One region of the Promicromonospora sp. Populi genome, then DNA from elsewhere that is predicted to be linked to it. Evidence: riboswitches for the same ligand, from Rfam matches in the RefSeq annotation. Region 1 holds a riboswitch; each other region holds the start of a gene.
What was found. A riboswitch is a leader RNA that binds a small molecule or an ion and turns the genes downstream of it on or off. The one in region 1 is predicted to bind S-adenosylmethionine.

Region 1 (5,525 bases):
GGCGGGGAACCCGCCGTCGACGTGCGAGACGTCGGTGTAGCCGCGCGCGGCCAGCGCCTCGGCGACCGGGCCGGAGCCTTTGATCGAGCCGCACACGATCACTACCGGCGTGTCGACCGTGATCGCCGGGTGGTCGGACGGCCCGAAGAGCGCGTCGAGGTTGTCCCGGTCCACGAGCGTGGCGCCGGGGATCTCGCCCGACGACGCCCGCCCGGCCGCCGAGCGGACGTCGATCAGCAGGGCGCCGCTCGCGACCTTGGCGCCGGCTGCCTCGGGGTTCTGCAGCTCAGGGTCCTGCAGCTCGGGGGTCTGCGCTTCAGGCGTCTGCGCCTCAGGGGTGGTCATTTGTTCTCCCTCACGAATGGGTGTGGTGTCTTTGGTGCGGTGCTGCTCGGGTGCGGTCGGCGCCCGCGTCAGGCGCTCAGCAGCCGGCCCGTGGGCTGCGCCCGGTCGACCGCGTCGGCGTCGGGCAGCCCGAGCGACCCGCGCAGCGTCGTCTCCGTGCGCTCGGTGCGGAACAGCCCCGCCCGCTGGAGGGCGGGCACCAGGTGGTCGGTGATCGCGTCGAGGTCCGAGCTGAGCGAGGACGGGCGCAGCAGGAACCCGTCGGCGGCACCGACCGACGCCCAGTCGGCGACGAGCACGGCAAGCTCGTCCGGGGTGTCCGCGAAGACGAGCGAGCTGCCCATGGGCGCGGTGCCTTCGAGCGCCTCGACGAGCTCCAGCCGCGCGCGAGCGCTGGCCCGCTCGGCCGCGAGCACCACGTACACCTCGGCGAGCACCCGCACCTCCTCGGGGTCGCGCCCGGCGGACAGGGCCGAGTCCCGCACGAGGCGGCGCAGCCGGACGGCGTGCGCGATGTCGGTCACGGCGATCCGCGCGACGTCGGCCGTGCGCCCGGCCAGCGCGGCGCTCGCCTCGGAGCGCACCCGCACGACGACCGGCGGGCAGACGCGCGGCAACGGGTCGCCGCCGCTCGCCGGCCGGCCGCGGACGGCGAACCGGATGCCGTCGTGGTCGACGCGGAACCGGCCGTCGGCGTCGAGCTGGACCGCCCCGGCACCCGTACCTGGCCTACCGGTCCAGACCCGGGTCACGGAGTGGATGCCCAGCTCGACGCGGGCCGCCCACGCCTCGTCGGGCTCGGGAACCGCACTGTGCCGGGTGGCCTGCCAGCCTGCCCGGCCGCCGCTCGCGCGGTCGATGCTGCTCAGGGCGACGGCGGCGTGGGCCGCCTCGACGTGCACGGTGTCGACGGCGGCCACAAGCCCGACGCCGGTCGTGACCCGGGCGGCGCGGGCCGCGGCGACGGCCGTGTCGAGCCGCCCGGTGACCTTGCTGCGCCCCGGGTGGAGCAGGAAGCTCTCGTCGAGGGTGACGAGGTCGAGCAGGCCGCGGTCGGCGGTCCGCATCAGGTGGAGGAACCGCTCGCCGTCGAACGGACGAGGCGCTACCGGGCCGCGGGCGCGGTGGGCGCCCGGGCGGGCGCCGGCGGAGGTGAGGTCCACGCCGAGCACGAGGGGGCGGGGCGAGGGACCGGCGGAGGAGAGGGACGTGGGCTGCGGTGGGTACGGCACGGCGGGGCTCCGTTCGGGCTGCGGCTGCGCGACGGCGCCCGGACGGCCCCTGCCGGCGGCGCACGGATGATGTGCGACGGCGTTCATGGGTCACCCGGGAGCGGAGGCTGCCGGAAAGCAGGAGAGAGACGTCCGGTCAGGAACGTGAGGGCCGGTTTCGGCCGGGGCTCGGCGCGTGGCGCCGAGGGGTGGTCCGAGCGGAGGACCGGCGAGGGCCGGTCAGCGGGTCGGGTCTGCCGCGGTCAGCGACAGGAACAGCGACAACACATGTCCTCGCGGGGGGCCACACCGGCCCGTGCAGCGACGTACCTGGACGGCAGGGACACGTGGACGGCGGACGCAGCGCTCCGGGTCATCGTCGTTCTCCTCACCTGCTCGCCCTGACGGCGAGCGACGCGTGTTGTCATCCGCCGGGCGGCGGACGGCCTGGTCCTCACCCGGGGCACCCACCCGCGCGGGGGGTTGCCGTCCGACCAGCCGGGGCTTTGCATCGGAGCTCATGACCTGCCGGGACTTACCACACCATTCCGGTCGGATTAGTGCGGTCGATCCCGATGTAGAGAAGATACGAATGGAACCCATCGAAGTCAACAATCCCTCGGCCAGATCTCATATGCCGGGATATGCGTCTCGCCGAGAGTGCCGCACGGTCCGACCGCTGACTTCGGTCCCTTGCAGCGACCCATCACCGACTTCGGTCCGTTGCTCTGAGATCGGTCGGTTAATTGACCGATCTCAGAGCAACGGACCGAAGCCGCAGGATCTCAGCCGCAGAGCAACTCGATCTGGGCCAGGGCGCCGTCGTCGCCCAGCTCCAGCCGGAGGCCGGTAAGGGGTGCGGGCTCGGCCAGCACGAACGGCCGGAGCTGGCCCGGCCAGGGCCACTCCTCGCCGGAGCGCTCGTCCAGCACGCGCCCGTCGTCCGCGACCAGCCGCCAGGCCGACGGCGGCACCCGGTCCCCGGTCGACGACGTGAGCGTGTAGGCGCGGATAACGGCACCCTCCGGGATCTCACGGGACGGCCGCCACTCGAGGACTCCGGTCACCTCGACCGAGGCCGTCAGATCACCGTCGGTCAGGCGCGAGAGGGGTGCGCCGCTGGTGCGCCAGCCGCCGTCGGCCCGCTGCCACGGCCCGGCGGGTGAGGCTCCGGCGTCAGAACCGGAACCGGACTCATCGTCCGACGACGGCACCCCCCAGCGCGTAGGCGTCCCGGACAGGTCGAACCGCAGGGTCGCTCCCCCGGTCAGCTCGCGATGCTCCACCGACGGCGCCACGACTGCCCGCGTCGCGCCGTCGCCGTCCGACACCGCCAGACCCGCCACGTACCACTGGTCCGCCGCACCCTGCGCCTCGACCACGAGGTCGCCGTCGGGCCGGTGCACCACCGCCCGCTCGAAGAGCGGCGAGCCGATCGCCCAGCGCGACGACCCGATCTCCAGCGGGTACAGGCCGAGCGCCGAGAGCACGTACCAGGCCGACATCTCGCCGTTGTCCTCGTCGCCGTGGTACCCCTGCCCGAGGTCGTTGCCGGTCCACAGGCGGGCCAGGATCTCGCGCACCGTCTCCTGCGTACGGTCCGGCCGGCCCGCGAACAGCCAGACGTACGGGATGTGGTGCGACACCTGGTTGGACTGCCCGAGCTGGCCCAGCCGCACGTCGCGCGCCTCGAACATCTCGTGGATCGCCGTGCCGTAGGTGCCCGGCTTGTCCGCCCGCTCGGGGGTGGCTGAGAACCGCTCCAGCAGCTCCGCGAGCCCCTTGCGCCCGCCGTGCAGGCGGGCCAGGCCCGCGCCGTCGTGCACCGGGTGGAACAGGAAGTTCCAGGCGTCGGACTCGGTGTAGTCGCCGCCCCACTCGTCCGGGTCGAACGTGGCCGGGTTGAACGACCCGTCCTGCCCGCGCCCCCGGAAGAAGCCCGTCTTGTTGTCGAAGAGGTGCACGTACCCGAGCGCGCTCTGCCGCAGGTAGGCGGCCTCGTCCCGCAGGGCGCGACGACGGCCCTCCGGGGTACCGGGCGCGTCCGCGAGCGCCTGCGCCATCCGGGCCAGCCCGGCGTCGTTGATGTAGCCCTCCAGGCTCCAGGACACCGACTCGTCGACGTCGCGGGGCACCCAGCCGTTGGTCAGGGCGAAGCCCTGTCCCTTGCGGCCCACGCCGGACCTGGTGGGCAGTGCGGTCGCGTTGCGCAGCGCGGCGTCGTAGGTGGCGAGCGGGTCGGGCAGGTCGACGTCGCGCAGGTACAGGTCGGCGAAGGCGACGTCGGACGAGGTGCCGGTCATCAGGTCGGCGTAGCCGGGCGAGGACCAGCGCGCGACCCAGCCGCCCTCGCGGTACTGCTGCACGAACCCGTCGGCGAGCCGTCCCGCGACCTGCGGGTACAGCAGCGCGTAGGCGGGCCAGCAGGTGCGGTAGGTGTCCCAGAACCCGTGGTTGACGAACATCTCGCCGGGCACCACGGGCGCGCCGTCGAGCACGGGCGAGGCGTGCACGGCCTCGCCGTCGGCTCCCACCTCCGTGTAGGAGGACGGGTACAGGTTCAGGCGGTAGAGGTTCGAGTAGAGGGTGACCTGCTGCTCGTCGGTGGCGCCCTCGACGTCGAGCACCCCGAGGCGCTCCTCCCACTGTGCGCGGGCGCGGTCGGCGACCTCGTCGAACGTGCCGGACACCTCCCGGTCCAGGGCACGCCAGGCGAAGTCCTCACCGATGTACGACGTCGCGACGCGCACCTCGACCGTGCGGTCGGCGTCCAGCGCCACCGTGGCGTAGGTGGCGTGGTCCCGGCCGCGGGCCTGGCCCGTGCGCAGGACCGGGCGGGAGATCCGGCCCACCACGTACATCCGGCTGCGGCCTACCGACAGCTCGCTGCCGTGGTCGCTCCAGCCGGTGAACGTGCCATCGTCGTGCACCGTCACGGCCACGGGCGGGCCATCCGCGCCGGAGTCGCTCACGGCGTCGATCAGCAGGTGGCCGGTCGTGGCCCCGGGCGGGAACGTGAACCGCAGCACGCCGCCGTGGTCCGACGCCGCAACGGCCACGCGGGCCCCGCCGTCCAGGCCTACCTCGTACAGGTGCGGGCGGGCGGTCTCGTCGTCGTGCGAGAAGGCGAGGGCGCGAGCTTCCAGAGCGGCGTCGGGCACCTCGTCGTCACCGGGCCGCGCCGGGACGAGGTGGAACGCGAGCTGGTCGCGGTCCCCCATCCACGGGCTCGGCTCGTGCGAGATGCCGACGGCCTGCAGGCGCGGGCGGTTGTCCGGCCCGTTGTGCGCGGCCCAGGAGTAGAGCCAGCGGTCCGACGCCGCGTCCGTGAACGGCACCCACATCGTGAAGCCGTTCGGCACGGCCGCCGCAGGCACCGTGTTTCCCCGGGAGTACGCGTACGACGAGTGGCTGCCCCGCCGGGTGTCCACAAGGTCGGTGCGGCCGGTGATCGTGCGCTCCGGGCGCGGCCCGAGGGTCACGGCGTCGAGCCACACCTCGGTGGGCCCGCCGTCCGGCGGCGCGGTCACGACGGCCGCCGCGCGCACGCGGCGGCCGGGCGCGGCGTCCGCCGCGGCGGACAGGTCCACGCGGACCAGGTTCCAGTGGTCGGGCACCAGGATCCGCGCGTCTCCCTGCCCGACGGCGGTCGCGGCCATGCCGTGCTGGTCCGTGAGCGCGCCATCAGGCACGGCCTGCGCGAGCCACGTCCCGTCGTCGAGCAGCAGGTCGATCCCGACGTAGGTCGAGCGGTAGGCGAGCTCGTCGTCGAGCACCGGCAGGAGGGTGTAGCGCAGCTCGACGCCGGCCTGGAGAGTGACGTCCAGGTCGTCGAGCACAACGGTGCGGCCTGCGCCGTCGTGCCGCACCTCTCGCGCGTGCTCGCTGGTCAGGCCCACGCCCGGCAGTCCCGCCGGGACGTGTGCGGGCCCGGTCACGCGGCGGCCCCCGGGACCTGGCCCGTGCTGC
Region 2 (5,525 bases), 1.9 Mb from region 1:
GCGTCCGACAACCCGGACCTCGAGTACTCGATCCACCCCATCCCCACCGAGGACGGCAGCCCGTTCACGCTGGGTGTGGCCGACCACCTCATGGCGTTCCAGAACGACGGTGACAAGCAGGAGGCCATCACGGCCTTCTTCGACTACCTCTACACCGCCGACGTGTACGTCCCGTGGGTCCAGGGCGAGGGCTTCCTGCCCACCACCCTGTCGGGTTCCGAGCAGCTGGCCGACGACGAGGCGCTCGCCCCGTTCCTCGACGTGCTGCCCGACGCGGAGTTCTACCCCAGCACCAACCCGGACTGGCAGGCGGCGGACTCCGCGTTCAAGGCGCTCTTCGGCCAGCTCGACAGCGACCGGACGGCGCAGGACGTGCTCACCGAGATCCAGGCACAGGTCGACGCGGGCTGACGCCCGGCGCTGACCGCTACAAGCAAGCCCGCGTCGACCACATCCGACGCTGAACCGAAAGCACGAGGAACCCGGTGAAGGACCTGTTGAAGGCCTTGCCGTGGATCGGGCCCGCGGTCGCACTCATTGCGGCCGTGGTCCTGTTCCCGGTAGGCGTGATGTTCTGGAACTCGACCCGCGACATCAGTCAGAGCGGCGTGGACGACGGGGGCGTAGGCCTCGCGAACTTCGCGGCGGTGATCGGCTTCCAGTACTTCTGGCCGATCCTCGGACGGACCGTCATCTGGGTGGTCGTGGTCGTGGGCCTCACCCTGGTCGGCTCGCTCGCGCTCGCGGCGCTGCTGAACAAGGCGTTCCCGGGACGCCGCATCGTGCGCATGGCCGTGATCGTGCCGTGGGCCGCCAGCGTGGTCATGACGACGCTGGTGGTCCACTACGGCCTGGAGCCGTACTTCGGCATCATCAACTCGTTCCTCGTGGACATCGGCCTGATCGATACACCAGAGGGCTACGGCTGGACCCGGCACCCCGAGACCGCGTTCGCGTGGGCCATCGTGGTCGCCGTGTTCGTGTCGCTGCCGTTCACCACGTACACGATCCTGGCCGGGCTGCAGACGGTCCCCGGCGAGACCGTCGAGGCCGCGCGCATCGACGGCGCCGGGGGCCTGCGTACCTACTTCAGCGTGGTGCTGCCGCAGCTGCGGGGCGCGGTGTCGGTGGCGGTGCTGATCAACATCATCAACGTGTTCAACTCGCTGCCGATCCTGCGCGTCATGACGGGGTCCATCCCCGGGTATGACGCCGACACGATCATGACCATGATCTTCAAGTACATGCAGAACCAGCGGCAGATCGACCTGGCCAGTGCGCTGTCTGTCATCGCGTTCCTGGTGGTCATCGGGATCGTCGCCATCTACGTGCGGGTCGTCCGCCCTCTGGAGGAGGTCTGATGACCGCGACCACCGCATCGGCGACCGCGCCGCGCAAGGCGACCCAGCCGCCGTCGGACAACCGGCCGCGCGTGCGAAAGTACACGGAAGACCAGGTGCCGCTCGGGTCCCTGCTGCTGCGCATGTTCGCCGGCCTCGTGGTGCTGGTCGTGTTCATGCTGCCGTACCTGATCATGTTCTTCGGCTCGGTGAAGACGAAGGCGGAGATCAGGTCCGTAGACCCCACCTACTTCCCCACGGAGTGGCACTGGGAGAACTACGTCACGATGTGGTCCACGCCTGAGACGCCGCTCCTGCAGAACCTGATCTCCACCCTGGTGATCTCGCTGTGCGCCACGTTGCTCGTGCTCGCCGTGGCGCTGCCTGCCGCGTACTACACGGCGCGGTTCCGGTTCCCCGGTCGGCTCGTGTTCCTGTTCCTCGTGATCGTGACCCAGATGCTGCAGCCGGCGGTGCTGACGTCGGGCCTGTTCCGCCAGTTCATCGCCCTCGGGCTCCTCGACACGTGGGGCGCGATGATCCTGGTCAACGCGGCGTTCAACCTGTCGTTCGCGGTCTGGATCATGCACAGCTTCTTCGCGAGCATCCCGAAGGAGATCGACGAGGCCGCGCAGATCGATGGCGCCGGCACGTTCACCGTCCTGACCAAGATCAACCTGCCGCTCGTGTGGCCCGGGATCGTGACGGCTGTCGTGTTCACGTTCGTCGCGTCCTGGAACGAGTTCGCGGCGTCGCTGGTGCTGCTGACGACGGCGGGCAACCAGCCGCTGTCCGTGGCGCTGACCAAGTTCGTGGGGCAGTACGAGACCTCGTGGCACTACGTGTTCGGGGTGTCCATCGTGGCGATCGTGCCCGTGGTGATCCTGTTCATGCTGATCGAGAAGCGGCTGGTGGGCGGCCTCGTCGCGGGTTCGGTGAAGTAGGCGGCGCGGACCTGGTTGGGGTCGTCTCGCCGAGCGGACGGAATCTGTCCCAGTGCTGGACAATCGCATAGCATGGTGGCGATCCCATCCAGAGCGGTCGAGAGTCCTGGCTCCGTGACACCGCAGCAACCTGCCGACTTCCTGCCACGTGGCCGTGGCGTGAGGACGTAAGGTGCTCACGCCAGGTTCGATGGAGCAGCCATGGTCGCCGAGATACACCCGCACCGCCCCACGGTGTCGTTCGAGCTGATGCCACCGCGTCGGCCCGACGCCGCGCCGAACTTCTGGGAGACGGCGCAGCGGCTCGTGGCCGCGCGGCCGGACTTCGTCTCCGTCACGTACGGGGCGGCCGGGGGCGACCGGGCGACGTCGCGCGAGGTGCTCGCTACGCTGCTGCGGGGTACGCCCGTGCTGCCGGTTGCCCACCTGACCTGCGTGGGCGCGTCCCGCGAGGACGTGTCCGAGGTGATCGACGAGTTCCTCGAGGCCGGCGTCCGGTCGTTCCTCGCCCTGCGGGGTGACCCGCCGCGCGACGAGCCCCACTGGCGCCCCACGGACGACGACGTGCACTCCAGCATCGACCTGGTCCGGCTGCTGCGGCAGGTGGACGAACGACGCTGCGCCGCGGATGCCAGCACAGCCCTGCGCTCCGCCGCCCGCCCGCTCACCATCGCCGTCGCGACGTTCGTGGACGGTAATCCCGGGGCCGGCACCACGCGGGAGCAGGAGATCCGGCGGCTGCTGGAGAAGCAGGAGGCCGGGGCGAGCTTCGCGATCACGCAGTTCTTCTACCGGGCGCAGTCGTACACGAGGTTCGTCGAGGAGGCCCGGTCGGCGGGCGTGACCATCCCGATCCTCGCCGGGATCCTGCCCACCACGGAGGCGCGCCGGCTGCGCCGGGTCGAGGAGCTCACCGGGGTGGCCGCACCCGCCGACCTGCTGCGGGACCTCGACCGGCTCACCGCGCCCGACGGCGCCGTCGACCCCGAGGCCCAGCACGAGCACGGCATCGGGTACTCCGCCGAGCTCGCGCGCGAGGTGCTCGAAGCCGGTGCGCCCGGCGTGCACGTGTACACGTTCAACAAGCACCGCCCGGCCCTGGACCTCCTGGAGCGCGCGGGCCTGACCGTCTCCCGTCCCCGCTGAGTGCTGGCTGGACATCGCCTGCAGGGTATATCCCTGATGTGATGTATCGGTCGGATGCACGGTCGGCCGATACTACGGATGAAATCGGCCCCTACCCCCAGCGACCGAACCGTGGAGGCACCACCGTGCACGATCACGATCACAGCCCCACCGACCACACTGAACACAGCCACGCATCTCTCGGGCGGCGCGAGCTGCTGCGCGGCGCCGTCGTCCTCGGCATCGGTGCCGCGGGCGCGACGATCGCGGCGCCCGCTGTCGCGACACCTCTCGGTGCCGACCCCGCCGCCTCGCCGTCCCTGGCCCCCGAGCCCGAGGCACCCGCCGACGCCCCGCCGGGCGCGCTGGCCGGGGTCGAGGTCGTCACGCCGACCATCGCGAGCTGCGCCACCTGGGGCGCAGCGGCGGCCCGCGGCACCATCGAACCCGTCGCGGCCAACCCGAACAAGATCCTGATCCACCACACGGCGTCGGCCAACGTCACCGACTACTCGCAGGCCGCCGGTTATCAGATCGCCCGCGACATCCAGCAGTGGCACTTCGCCAACGGCTGGGTAGACACCGGTCAGCACCTGACGCTGAGCCGTGGCGGGTACGTCATGGAGGGACGGCACGGCTCGCTGTCCCGGCTGCAGAACGGCAGCGGCACGGTAGTCGGCGCGCACGCCCCCGGCCAGAACAGCCAGGCCATCGGGATCGAGAACCAGGGCACCTACACGAGCGCCACGCCGCCCGCGCAGCTCTGGAGCCGGCTGGTGGAGCTGTGCGCCTACATCTGCGACCAGTACGGGATCGCGCCGACGCAGATCTACGGGCACCGCGACTACACGGCCACGGCCTGCCCGGGCGACGTCCTGTACTCGATGCTGCCGCAGCTGCGGTCCGAGGTGGCGGCGGCCCTGTCCGGCTCGACCTGGTCGGTCATCGTGGACAACACGTCGGCGGGCTTCGCGGCAGGCGGCTCCTGGCTGACGTCGGCGTTCTCGGCCGAGCGGTACGGCGCCAACTACCGGTACGCGACGCCGGCCGAGGTCAGCGACCTGGCGACGTTCTCGGCGACCATCCCGTCCAACGGTTCGTACCGGGTGGAGGCGTGGTTCCCCGGGATCGCCGGCTACAACACGTCGACGCCGTTCATCGTCTACACCGGGACCGGCTCGTCGACTATCCGGGTTGACCAGTCCACGGGTGGTGGTGCCTGGCTCTCGCTCGGCACCTATGCCATGACGGCGGGTACCCGCACGGTCGTGGCGGTCAGCCGCTGGACGCAGGGCACCGCATACGTCGTGGCGGACGCGATCCGGATCACGCGGCTGTGACCCACCCGTCGGGGTGACGGGTCAGGACTGCGGAGCGGTGAGTGCCTGGAGCAGGTCTTCGGGCGAAGCGACGCCGACGAGCACCGACGACGTCCGAACCCTCCGCCACACCTGTACCCGTCCCTCGACCGGGCGCGACAGCTCGACCAGGACGGCCGGCGACGCCGTCGACCGCACGAGCGAGGTCCGTCCCGTGGTCTCGTCGAACCCGACGCCCAGCTCCAAGGGTTTTGTCGTCGTCGGCCGGTGCACCGCGGCCGAGGCGACGTCGGCGAGCGGCACGTCCACCGCTCCCACCCAGCCGAACCGGAACCGGACCACCCCGCCGGCCACGCGGTGCCGTGACCACAGCGGCGAGACGAACGCGACCAGCAGGGCTGCCGTGAGCACCCCGGCGACGAGGTCGACGGCCAGCGCAACGGGCACGGGCAGCAGTGCGCCGGCGATCAGATGCAGCACCAGCACTTCGATCCCACCCAGCACTACGAGACCTGCGACAAGAGCGAGCCAAGGTCCGCGCCCGCCGAGGCCGAACGTCCTGGCCGCACCGAAGCCGACGGCGCTCACGTGTCCGCGCGCTCCTGGCCGCTCATCGCCTGGATGGACTGCATGACCTGTTCGGTCAGCTCGCGTCGCGCCTGGGCCGGCTTGGTGCCGGCCGCGATCTGGCGGGACGGGTCGATCGGCACCCCGAAGTGCAGCTCGACCCGGGCGAACCGCGGCATCTTGCCGATGGGCTTCACCTTGTCGGTCCCGAGCAGCGCCACCGGGACCAC
Region 3 (5,525 bases), 1.7 Mb from region 1:
GGCGGCCGCAGGTGCTCACCGAACAGCTCGGGTCGATCGACGCGCTCGTCGCGTCGTGGCTCCCGGGCACCGAGGGCGCCGGCGTGGCTGACGTGCTGTTCGGCGAGCGAAGGTTCACGGGCAAGCTGCCGGTCTCGTGGCCGCGGTCCGCGGACGACCCGGTGGTGAACGTCGGCGACCGGGACTACGACCCGCTGTTCCCGTTCGGCTGGGGCCTGTCGACGGGCGGCCGCACGTCGGCGCTCGACAGGGACCGGCTGGCGTTGCAGACCGCGGTGCTGGACCCGGCGACCGGCGTCCCGCCGGCGGCGTCGAAGGCGATCGCAAACGCGGACGTAGCCCTCTTGGAGGGCCGCAACACCGAGGCGGCCCGCCTCCTGAACGCGGCGGGCGGCCGCTGAGCCCGCCTCCGGGTGACTCTCCCCTTTGAGTCCTAAGTTTCTTCGCTTTGAGCCGGCTCAAAGCGAAGAAACTTAGGACTCAAAGGAGACGAGCCAGGGTCGGCCATTGGAGCTAACCCGGCAGTACCGCTAGGGCCTGTTCTACGTCCTCGATCAGGTCCAGGGGGTCTTCCAGTCCGACCGAGAGGCGGACCGTCGTCTCTGCGATGCCTACCGCGGCTCGGCCCTCGGCGCCGAGCTTGCGGTGGGTGGTCGTCGCGGGGTGCGTGACCAGGGACTTCGCGTCGCCGAGGTTGTTCGAGATGTCGATAACCTGCAGGGCGTCGAGGAATCCGAACGTGTGCTTCTTCGCGGCCTCGGCGTCCGACCCTTCGGGGACCGCGAGGTCGAACGTCACGACCGTGCCGCCACCGCTCATCTGGGACCGCGCCAGGTCGGCCTGCGGGTGCGAGTCGAGGAACGGGTACCGCACCGCGCCCACCCCGGGGTGCGCCTCCAGGGCGTTCGCGACGGCGAGCGCGCCAGCACCCTGCGCCGCGACGCGGACCGGGAGCGTCTCCAGCCCCTTGAGCAGGGTCCACGCGTTGAACGGCGACAGCGACGGCCCGGTGTTGCGGATGAACGTCTGTACGGGCCCGGTCACGTACTCGGTGGGGCCGAGGATGGCCCCGCCCAGCACCCGCCCCTGCCCGTCGATGTGCTTGGTCGCGGAGTAGACAACTACGTCCGCCCCCAGCTCCAGCGGCTTCTGCAGCAGCGGGGTGGCGAACACGTTGTCGAGCACCACGGTCGCTCCGGCGGCGTGCGCCAGGTCGACGACGGCGCGCACGTCCACGATGTCCTGCATGGGGTTCGACGGCGTCTCGAAGAACACCACGTCCGCCGGGGTCGCCAGGGCCTCTTCCCACTGGGACAGCACGTGCCCGTCCACGTAGTCGGTCTGCACGCCCCACTTCTTGAAGATCTCCTCGAAGATCACCACGGTGGAGCCGAACAGTGCCCGGGCCGCCACGATCCGCGACCCCGACTGCACGAGCGCGGCCAGGGACGTGAATACCGCGGACATGCCCGAGGCGGTCGCGTAGCAGGCCTCCGCGCCCTCCAGCAGGCGCAGGCGCTCCTCGAACGTGTGCACCGTCGGGTTGCCGTAGCGGGAGTAGACGAACCGGTCCAGGTCGCCCGCGAACGCCGCCTCGGCGTCGGCCGCCGCGTCGTAGACGTAGCCCTGGGTGAGGAACAGTGCCTCGCTCGTCTCCTGGAACTCGGTGCGCTGGTGGCCGCCGCGCACGGCGAGGGTCGCCGGGCGGACGCCGCGGGGGAGCGGCTTGCGGCCGGACCCGCCCGGGCTCGCGCCGGGGGGAAACGCGCCGGTGACGGTCACGCGGCGCCGTCCGTCCAGGGCAGGCCGGCAACCTTCCAGCCCTGCTGGTCGCGGACGCCGTCGGCCCCGGGGGCGCCCTCAAAGCCCTCCAGCACGTTGTACGACGGCGCGATGCCCGCTGACGTGGCGAGCCGCGCCGCACCGATCGAACGCTGACCGGAGCGGCAGAGGAACACGATGGGGCCGTCGCCGATCCCGGCCGCCTTGAGCTCCTCGAGGAACCCGGGGTTGGGGCGGCCGCCGGCCTGTACCCACTCGGCGAACAGGGGCTGCTTCTCCAGCGACGTCGTGTCGGGGATGCCGATCGTGCGCCACTCGCCCTGCGTGCGGACGTCCACGAGGGTGGCGCCCGGGTCGGCGGCGAGCAGGTCCCAGGCCTGCTGGGGCGTGATGTCGCCGGCGTAGCCCTCGGCAGGGTGGGCTTCGGGGTGCGCGGGATCGCTCATGTAACTCTCCTCCATCGGTCGTGGCGGTAGCACCCGTGTCCGTTCTCGCTGTAGCGGGAACGCTGGGTTGCTGCGGCGTCGTCGTGCCACGTCACTCGGCCGCTCGGGATGGTCGTTGCCAACCCTACGACAGGTGTCCGGTGGGTGGAACAGTGTCTCGACAGGCGATCCCTATTGGAGTCATAGGATTTGCAGCACTGTGACGACGACGACCGATCTGCTCGACGCACTGAAGCGCTGGCCGGAGCGTGTGCCCGGTCTACCGGCGTGGGTCTGGGACGCGCCCTACGACGGTGCCCGTCATCCACAGGCTGTGGATCCGCGGGCCGCGGCGGCGGATCCGGGCCCGAGCGGAGGCCCGGAGCTGGGCGCCAACTGCCAGCTCTACGCATACTCCGTGCTGGGCCTGGCAGGGCGGCAGGTTCCGCCGCACCGGTCGAGCGAGCTCTGGGGCGACACCTCCCTGGCCCATCCGCGGCTCGGCGATCTGGAGCCGTGGGACCTCGTCCTGTTCAACCGCAGCCTCAACCACGGCGCGGCCGCATACGGCGCACACGTCGCCGTCTACCTGGGCGACGACCGGCTGCTGCACCTCTGCGCCGAGCTCGGCCGGCCGGCGGTGTGGACCCGGGCGGACTTCGCGGCCCGCGAGCGGTACGCGTCAGTGATCGGTGCAGTCCGGATCGCGGGCCTCGCGGCCGCGCAGCGGCGACCAGATGGTGGGACCAGCATCTGAGACGTCCGTTGACAGAGCTTTTACCCGCAGCAGAGGATAACGGCAGGTCATGAGTGTCAGCGCGAAGCCCCGGCTCGCTGGCCGGCAACCCTCCCTCCGCGGTGGGGTGCCCCGGGTGACGACCTGGCCGCGCGCAGCCCGCGCGCGGCAAGCGCGGGGGAACCTCCCCCAGGACTGTGGAGGACTACATGTCTGCACCCACCCTTGCCCGTGATCTCACGGTGGACGACGCCGCTCCGCTGCGCTCCGTGGTCGGCGGCGGCACGCTCGTCCCGCTCGTGGACGGCACACGCGTCACGTATGCCAATCTCGACGTCGCGGCTTCGGCCCCGGCGCTGCAGGCCGTCGCGGACCGGGTCACCCAGGTGCTCCCCCTGTACGCCAGCGTGCACCGCGGCGCGGGATACCTCTCCCAGGTGAGCACGGCGCTCTACGAGACCGCCCGCCGCACCATCGGCGCGTTTGTCGGCGCCCGCGAGGACGACCTGACGATCGTCACCCGCAACACCACCGACTCCCTGAACCTGCTCGCCGGATGTGTCCCCGCGCAGCCCGACGGCGAGCCCGGCCGCGTGCTCGTCCTCGACGTCGAGCACCACGCCAACCTGCTGCCCTGGCAGCGCACCACCGAGGCCACGGTGCTGACCGGCGGCGCCACCGTCGCCGAGACGATCGCCCAGATCCGCGAGGAGCTGGCCGACGCCGCCGCACACCGACCGTTCGCGCTCCTCGCCCTCACTGGCGCCTCCAACGTGACCGGGGAGTCGCTACCCATCGACAAGATCGTCGCCGTGGCCCACGAGTTCGGTGTGCGAGTTGTGCTCGACGGCGCCCAGCTCGTGCCGCACCGACGCATCTCGCTGGAGTCGACCGGCGTCGACTACCTCGCCTTCTCCGGGCACAAGACGTACGCCCCCTTCGGCGCGGGCGTCCTGGTGGGCCGCCGCGACTGGCTCGACACCGGCACGCCCTACCTCGCCGGCGGCGGCGCCGTGCGGCGCGTGCGGGTCTCCGGCACCGACTGGCACGAGGGCCCCGCCCGGCACGAGGCCGGCTCGCCCAACGTGATCGGTGCGGTGGCGCTCGCGGCCGCGTGCGAAGAGCTGGCGGCACTCGACCCGGCCGATGTCGCGGCCCACGAGAACGCGCTGCGCCGTCGGCTCGTCTCCGGGCTGGAGGCGATCGACCGGGTCGAGGTCGTGCGGGTGTGGGCGGACGCCGTCGACCCCGTGGGCGTCGTGACCTTCACCGTCGCCGGCTGATGACCCGGGCCTGGTGGCCGCGTACCTCTCCGCGGAGCACGGCATCGGCGTGCGGGACGGCCGCTTTTGCGCGCACCCGCTGCTGGGCCGCCTCGGGTTCGACGCCGGAGCGGTGCGCGCCTCGGTCGGCGTCGGCACCGCGGGGGAAGAGGTGGAGCGCCTGGTCGCCGCCGTCGGGCGCCTGGTGACGGACGGACCGCAGGCCGGGTACGACGTCGTCGACGGCCTGTGGGTAGTGACCGACGACCCGCGCCCCGTGCCCGAGGGCTCCGGCCTGGAGGGTCTGCTGGCGACTGCCGCCCTGGGCTTCGACGAGGACTTCGGCTGCCTTCCGGACGAGGCGTAGCACATACCAGACGTGCAGGTCACCGTCGGTGGCCCGCACGTCCGGCACGTCACAGGGGGAACGCGTGCGGCCGCGGCAGGGCCGCCTCCAGCTGAGCCGCCAGCGCCAGCAGGGTGGGCTCGCCGCCCGGCCGGCCGATGATCTGCACCCCCATCGGCAGCCCGGCGGGCGCCTCGGCAGTGGGCGCGGTCCAGTGCGTCGGCACCGTGATGGCGGGCAGCCCGGCGACGTTGAGCCACGACGTGAACGGCGTGTACTGGCACTGCTGCTCGAAGTTCCGCTCCGGATCCTCGGCGTCGTACCACCCGATGGGCCGGGGGGTGAGCGCGAGCGCGGGCGTGACGACGGCGTCGTACGGGCTGAGCTGTGCGATCAGCGACCGCTCGTAGGCCGTGAGGATGCGTACCGCCTCGCCGAGCTGTCGGGCCGGGACCTCTCGACCCGACCGGATCAGCCACTGCGTGAGTGGTTCCAGCTTCCCGAGGATCTCGGGGTCGTCGATCGGCACCGCCGACGCGCCGCCCATCCACAGGGTCCGGAAGGCCGGTGCGTACTCGGGAGCCTCGTCCAGGACCAGCTCGGTGACCTCGTGCCCGAGGCCCGACAGGGCGCGCACACCCGCGTCCAGCCCGGCCCTGGCCTCTGGCGACACCACGATGTCGTAGAACCCGTCCCACGCCGACGAGGTGGTCACGCCGATGCGGGCCACACCGCCCCCGGCCGCGCCACCCGCGGGCAGCGCGGCGCGCTGCGCCGCCGCCAGGTACGTCCCCGCCGCATACGACGGCGCCCGCAGCGTGTACGGGTGCGCGACGCCGCCCTCGGCGTCGCGCGGGAGCATCGCCTCCAGCAGGAGGGCGGTATCGGCCACGGTGCGCGCGATCGGACCGTTCACGACCAGTCCACCCAGCGAGTCGACGCCGCTGCCCGCGGGCAGCAGCCCGCGCGTCGGC
Region 4 (5,525 bases), 670 kb from region 1:
CCTGCACGACGCCGATGCCCGCCGCCTCCAGGTCCGTCACCTCGTCCCGCAGGGCCAGCGCGACCTGGTCGGCCGTGTCGCCCAGCGGCAGGTCATCGCGCACGAACGACCAGGCCAGGATCGTGACCGGTCCCGTGAGCATGCCCTTGACGGGCTTGCTCGTCAGGGACGCCGCGTATGCGGTCCAGTCCACCGTCAGCGGCGCGGGCCGGGACACGTCGCCCCACAGGACCGGCGGCCGCACGCAGCGCGAACCGTACGACTGCACCCAGCCGTGCACCGTGGTCGCGAACCCGTCGAGCTGCTCCGCGAAGTACTGCACCATGTCGTTGCGCTCGGGCTCACCGTGCACCAGCACGTCCAGGCCCAGCTCCTCCTGGAGCGCCACGGTGCTCGCGATCTCGGCACGCATCGCTGCCGTGTACTCGGCGTCGGACAGCTCGCCCCGCACCCAGGCGGCCCGCGTCTGCCGGATCTCGGACGTCTGCGGGAACGAGCCGATGGTGGTGGTCGGCAGCGGCGGGAGGTCGAGCCGCGCCTGCTGCGCGGCGGCGCGCTCCGCGTACGGCGCGCGCTCGACGTCGGCGGGGGTCAGGCCCGCGGTCCGCTCCCGGACCGTCGGCACGACGACGCCGGGCGCCTCGGCGCGCGACCGCACCACCGCCGTCGACTCGGCGAGCTGGTCGGCGACCGCCGCCCGGCCCTCGGCCAGACCGGTGGCCAGCGTGACGACCTCGGCGACCTTCTGGTCGGCGAAGGCGAGCCAGGACTTCAGGCCGGCGTCCAGGCGGGGCTCGTCGGCGACGTCGTGCGGCACGTGCAGCAGCGACGTCGAGGTGCCGACGGCGACCGCCCCCGCGCCGAGCGCGGTCAGGCCCTCCAGGGTGGTCAGCCGGGCGTCGAGGTCCGCGCGCCAGATGTTGTGCCCGTCGACGACGCCCGCGACCAAGGTCTTGGTCTCCAACCCGGGGACCGTTCCGGCGATCCCGTCGCCGGCGACGCCGGTGGGGACGGCGCCGCGGACCAGGTCGACAGCAATCGCCTCGACGTCGGTGCCGGCCAGCAGGGCCAGCCCGTCGCCGGCGTCGCTGCGCAGGCCGCCGTACGGCGCGGTGACCAGGATCGCGGGCCGCTCCGCCGGGACGCCGTCCGCGCCGGGCGCGGGGGAGAGGTCGGTCGCGAGCCGGGAGTACGCCCGGCGGACGGCGTCCGCCACCTCGTCGAAGGGGACGTCGAGGAGGTCGGTGACCAGCGCGGGCTCGTCGAGCTGCACCCACGGGGCGCCCGCGGCGGCCAGGGCGCGGAGCACCTCGGCGTACGCGGCGACGACGTCGTCGAGCCGGTCCAGGGGACGGAACCCTGCGGGTGCGTCGCCCGCGGCTGAGGAGTGAGCTTGCGAGCCCCGCAAAGCCGCGGCAGAGGGCCCGGCCGCCTTGCTGAGCAGCAGGAACGTCACCGGCCCCACCAGGACGGGCCGCGTCACGACGGCCTGGCCGCCGTCCGCGGGCTGGGCGAGCTCAGTGAACTCACGCACCGCGCGGTCGTCGACGAACCCGATAGGGGTGTCCGGCCCGATCTCGGGGACCAGGTAGTGGTAGTTCGTGTCGAACCACTTGGTCATCTCGAGCGGCGGCTTGTCGCCCTCGCCGCGGGCCAGGGTGAAGTAGCCCTCCAGGGAGAGGCGGCCGGGGGCGCCGTCGGCCGATATCGCGAGGTCCCGGAACCGTTCGGGCACGGCGCCGAGCAGGGCGACGGCGTCGAGCACCTGGTCGTAGAAGGAGAACGAGCCGGGGACGGCGGCCGAGCCCGCATCAAGGCCGAGCCCGACGAGATGGCGTGCTGTGGTCAGCCGCAGGTCACGGGCGGTCGCCTCTAGTTCCTCGGTGGTGGTGCGTCCGGCCCAGAGTGCCTCGACGGCGCGCTTGAGCTCGCGTCGTCGGCCGATGCGCGGGTAGCCCAGAATCGTTGCGTGGGCAAGGTGCGGGGGCGTGAACTCGACTGCCATGCGTATCAGCTCCATCGGACCTGGCGTTAGCACCTTGCCCGGAATTGGCGCTCCGGAGGCAGGTTGCTGCGGTGTCGTTGAGCCAGGACTCTCGACCGCTCTGGATGATTGACCTGGATCGTAAGCATGCCCGGCATGTGGTCGCGAAAGCGTCCATCCCTCGGACACTCATCTGCCTCGGACCGTCGCCAACAAAAAGTGTGCCAAGCGAGCAGCCGCACCACGGGCTACGCGCTATCACGACCCGGGTGTGTCGTCGTGCTCGGTCGGCCCCGGGCTCGGCTCGGTGCAACCCGCCCAAGTGAACTCGTTGTGCATGACGTACTGGCTGCCCTGGTCCGACTCGGCCCGGATCTCCCCGGCCAGCGGCAGCCAGGTCGCCACGTCGACCAGCAGCTCGAAGCGGGTCACGGCACCGTCCAGCACCAGGGTGTCCGAGGGGGTGATCCTGATCCGCACAACCGTCTGCCCGTCCACCGACTCCATGCCAAGGTCCTCGTGGAGGAGATAGTCCGTGCCTTCGAGCTGGGGCAGGCCGAACAGCGCACTGATCGATACCGCATGCAGCGCCTGCAGGGGCTGGTCGTCCAGCAGCACGGCCTTGGGCGGCTCCGCACCCGTCGGGGGGAGGGCGTCGAAACCGGACGTCGACTCGGTTCCGAGGGTTGAGCGCGACTTGAGCCGGCAGCTGTCACTGCCCATCGCCTGCACCGCGCGGGTGACCACGTCATCGGCCGTCAGGTCGAGGAGCCGCGACGGGTCGGAGGTCGACGCGCTCGGGGCCGAACCCGGGAGGGCACGCAGCACAGGTGGGCCGGCGAGGCTCACCGCGAGGATCGCGGCCGCGGCGGCCGCCGCCCCCCACGCGAACGCCTGCCCGCGGCGAGCTCCGGACCGGGGCCGCCAGGCGGCAGACCCGGGATCGCGCAGCAGGATCTCGACACGTTCGGTGCCGACCCGGTCCGCGGGGGCGAGTCCGGGCGCCGCATCTCCTGCGCGAGCCCGCGACTCGGCGTACAGCCGCGCCAGATCGATCTCGGGCTCGACCTCGCGCAGGGCGCGGCGCACGCGCGTCAGCTCGTTCTCGGTCTGGTCAGAGTCGGCCCGGTCGACATCGAACCGCCCAGCATCGAACTGGTCACGATCGGCCACGTCAGGCTCCTCTCTCGGTCAGCTTTTCGTAGGCCGCGCGCAGCCGCCGTCGGGCCCGGTGCACCCGGGTGGCGGCGACCGCCGTCGTGCAGCCCATGACCTGGGCGACTTCCGCCGTGGACAGCTCGGCCGCGCCGAGCAGGGCGATGACCTCGCGGTCGGCGGGGCGCAGCAGCGCCATCGCGCGCCGGAGCTCGTCGAGCTCGCCGGTCAGGCGGACCTCGTCCTGGCCTGCCGGCTCGGGATGTGCACGCACCCGCTCGACCAGCGCGATCCGCCGGTGCCGGGCGCGCGCCTGGTTCGCCATCACCCGGCGCGCCACCCCCAGGAGCCAGGCGCGTGGGTTGTCGGGCAGCTCGCCCTTGCGCCACACGATCGCGAAGACCTCGGCGACCACGTCGTCCGTCTCGGCTGCCGGGAGCCGGGAACGTGCGTAGCGGTAGACGGCGGTCGCGTGCGCAGCGAAGAGCTCCTCCGTGCGTTCGGGCGTGAGCGTGCCCGGCACGAGGGGGTGCGAATCCGTGTTCGTGGCCAGGGCGGGCTCCGGGGGTGAGGAGACATGCTTCCGACTCAGTGTGTCCGGCGGAGACCCGCCCATTACAGGTTCGTAGGTGTTGTCCACGTCACAGCCCGTGCGCTGGCATGAGGGCTTGGCCGACGTACACGAACCGGTGTGACCACCTCTTCGGACCGCCCACCCCTGCCGCGTACGACGACGGGCGCTCGCGCGCCGCTTCCGCTCACGTTGCTTCCGCGCGCGCCGCTGCTGCTCGCCCTGCTTGCGCTCGCTCTGCTGCTGCTCCTCGCGGGGTGTGCGCCCGGCGCCATCGGGACCGTGTTCCAGGAGCCACGCGCGGCAGGGGCGACGCCGGAGTCGCTCGCGCCGCCGGGCTCTGCAGAGTTGGGCCCCGCAGACCCAGCCCCGGCCCCGGCCCCGGCCCCGCCGAGCGACGAGCCGGCGATCGACCTGGCGGCGCACTCGATCACCGACCCCACGAGCCCGTGGGTGGTCGTCAACAAGGGCAGGCCGCTCGACCCGGCCTTCGAGCCCGACCTGACCACGGTCCGGGGCTACCTTGTGCAGCCGGCCGCCGCCCCCGACCTCACCGCCCTGCTGGCGGCCGCCGACGCCGACGGCGTGCACCTCACGCTGCGTAGCGCCTACCGCGCGTACGCCAAGCAGGCCCAGGTCTACGAGGGCTGGGTGGCGCAGCTCGGCGCCGCGGAGGCGGACAAGGTGTCGGCCCGCCCGGGGCACAGCGAGCACCAGACTGGCCTCGGGGTGGACGTCGGCAGCTCCACGCAAGCGGGGTGCGACTTCGAGAAGTGCTTCGGCGAGACAGTCGAGGGGCGCTGGGTCGCCGAGCATGCCGCCGCGTTCGGCTTCGTCGTCCGGTACACACCGCAGAACAGCGCCGTCACGGGGTACGCCGCCGAGGCCTGGCACCTGCGCTGGGTGGGCCGCGAACTGGCCGCCTACATGCGCGACACCGGGGTCACGACCTTGGAGGAGGTCTTCGACGTGCCCGGCGGGGGATACGCCCGCTGACACCGGATCTCACGGGCTGACGCCCAGAGGGGCGGCCTGAGGGATGCGGTTCCGGTCTCGGCCCGGTGGGGCGCCGAAGAAGCGGCGGTACTCCCGGTTGAACTGGGCCGCACTCTCGTAGCCGACGGCGAACGCCGTCTGCGTGACGCTCGAGTCCTGCGACGCGAGGATCTGGCGCGCGGTGACCAGCCGGAGCTGCTTCTGGAACTGGAGGGGGCTCGACCCGGTCACCGCGCGGAACGTGCGGTGGAACGCGGAGGCGCTCAGGCCGGCGCGCTGGGCGAGATCCTCGACCCGGAGCGGTTCGGCGGTGTTGGCCCGGATCCACTGCACCACCTGGTTGATGCGCGTGAGCTTGCTGTCGGCCAGGCCGAGCTGCCGGACCGTGTCGCCCTGCGGCCCGGTGATCAGCAGCCACAGGATCTCCCGCTGCACCATCGGCCCGAGCACGGGCAGGTCGCGCGGCCGGTCCAGCAAGAGGATCAGCCGCCCGACGGCGTCCAGCAGCTCCGCGGGCGCCCGGCTGGTCGCGAGCGCCGGCACGGCGGGGCCGCGCTCGCCGGCCCGGAGCCCGACCCGGCCCCGGAGCCCGACCCGGAGTCGGACCCGGACGCCGACCCGCGCCGGGCCCCCGGCCCTGAGCCTGCCCCCGGCGTGTCCGCTGACAGCAGCAGCTCAGCGATGGCCGAGGCGGTCAGCGTCATCCCGAAGCCCATTGCCGGGGCCACCTCGCTCGCCTCGGTGAACTGCCCGATGACCGGCAGGTCGATCGAGGTAACCAGGTACTCGCCCGGCCCGTAGTCGACGGTCTGGTTGCCG

Region 2: it holds a riboswitch for S-adenosylmethionine, as region 1 does, so the genes downstream of both, AB1046_RS16740 (methylenetetrahydrofolate reductase) here and AB1046_RS01775 (LLM class flavin-dependent oxidoreductase) in region 1, are expected to answer to the same signal.
Region 3: it holds a riboswitch for S-adenosylmethionine, as region 1 does, so the genes downstream of both, AB1046_RS17830 (aminotransferase class V-fold PLP-dependent enzyme) here and AB1046_RS01775 (LLM class flavin-dependent oxidoreductase) in region 1, are expected to answer to the same signal.
Region 4: it holds a riboswitch for S-adenosylmethionine, as region 1 does, so the genes downstream of both, metE (5-methyltetrahydropteroyltriglutamate--homocysteine S-methyltransferase) here and AB1046_RS01775 (LLM class flavin-dependent oxidoreductase) in region 1, are expected to answer to the same signal.

The regions. Positions count from the first base shown of each region.
Region 1 covers NZ_CP163528.1:408,470-413,994, reverse strand. Annotated here, with positions in the region: gene AB1046_RS01780 (rhodanese-like domain-containing protein) at 1-345, opposite strand, end outside; gene AB1046_RS01775 (LLM class flavin-dependent oxidoreductase) at 414-1,577, opposite strand; SAM riboswitch class IV at 1,970-2,082, opposite strand; gene AB1046_RS01770 (GH92 family glycosyl hydrolase) at 2,342-5,494, opposite strand; gene AB1046_RS01765 (LacI family DNA-binding transcriptional regulator) at 5,491-5,525, opposite strand, start outside.
Region 2 covers NZ_CP163528.1:3,696,351-3,701,875, forward strand. Annotated here, with positions in the region: gene AB1046_RS16725 (extracellular solute-binding protein) at 1-411, shown strand, start outside; gene AB1046_RS16730 (carbohydrate ABC transporter permease) at 486-1,361, shown strand; gene AB1046_RS16735 (carbohydrate ABC transporter permease) at 1,361-2,284, shown strand; SAM riboswitch class I at 2,366-2,481, shown strand; gene AB1046_RS16740 (methylenetetrahydrofolate reductase) at 2,486-3,430, shown strand; gene AB1046_RS16745 (N-acetylmuramoyl-L-alanine amidase) at 3,556-4,749, shown strand; gene AB1046_RS16750 (hypothetical protein) at 4,771-5,316, opposite strand; gene AB1046_RS16755 (lysophospholipid acyltransferase family protein) at 5,313-5,525, opposite strand, start outside.
Region 3 covers NZ_CP163528.1:3,941,600-3,947,124, forward strand. Annotated here, with positions in the region: gene AB1046_RS17810 (glycoside hydrolase family 3 N-terminal domain-containing protein) at 1-401, shown strand, start outside; gene AB1046_RS17815 (O-succinylhomoserine sulfhydrylase) at 514-1,782, opposite strand; gene AB1046_RS17820 (rhodanese-like domain-containing protein) at 1,779-2,228, opposite strand; gene AB1046_RS17825 (hydrolase) at 2,428-2,964, shown strand; SAM riboswitch class IV at 3,010-3,124, shown strand; partial or broken gene AB1046_RS17830 (aminotransferase class V-fold PLP-dependent enzyme) at 3,153-4,572, shown strand; gene AB1046_RS17835 (amidase) at 4,622-5,525, opposite strand, start outside.
Region 4 covers NZ_CP163528.1:1,081,060-1,086,584, reverse strand. Annotated here, with positions in the region: gene metE (5-methyltetrahydropteroyltriglutamate--homocysteine S-methyltransferase) at 1-2,005, opposite strand, end outside; SAM riboswitch class I at 2,014-2,116, opposite strand; gene AB1046_RS04900 (hypothetical protein) at 2,243-3,157, opposite strand; gene AB1046_RS04895 (RNA polymerase sigma factor) at 3,159-3,662, opposite strand; gene AB1046_RS04890 (M15 family metallopeptidase) at 3,831-4,706, shown strand; gene AB1046_RS04885 (helix-turn-helix domain-containing protein) at 4,716-5,249, opposite strand; gene AB1046_RS04880 (AraC family transcriptional regulator) at 5,189-5,525, opposite strand, start outside.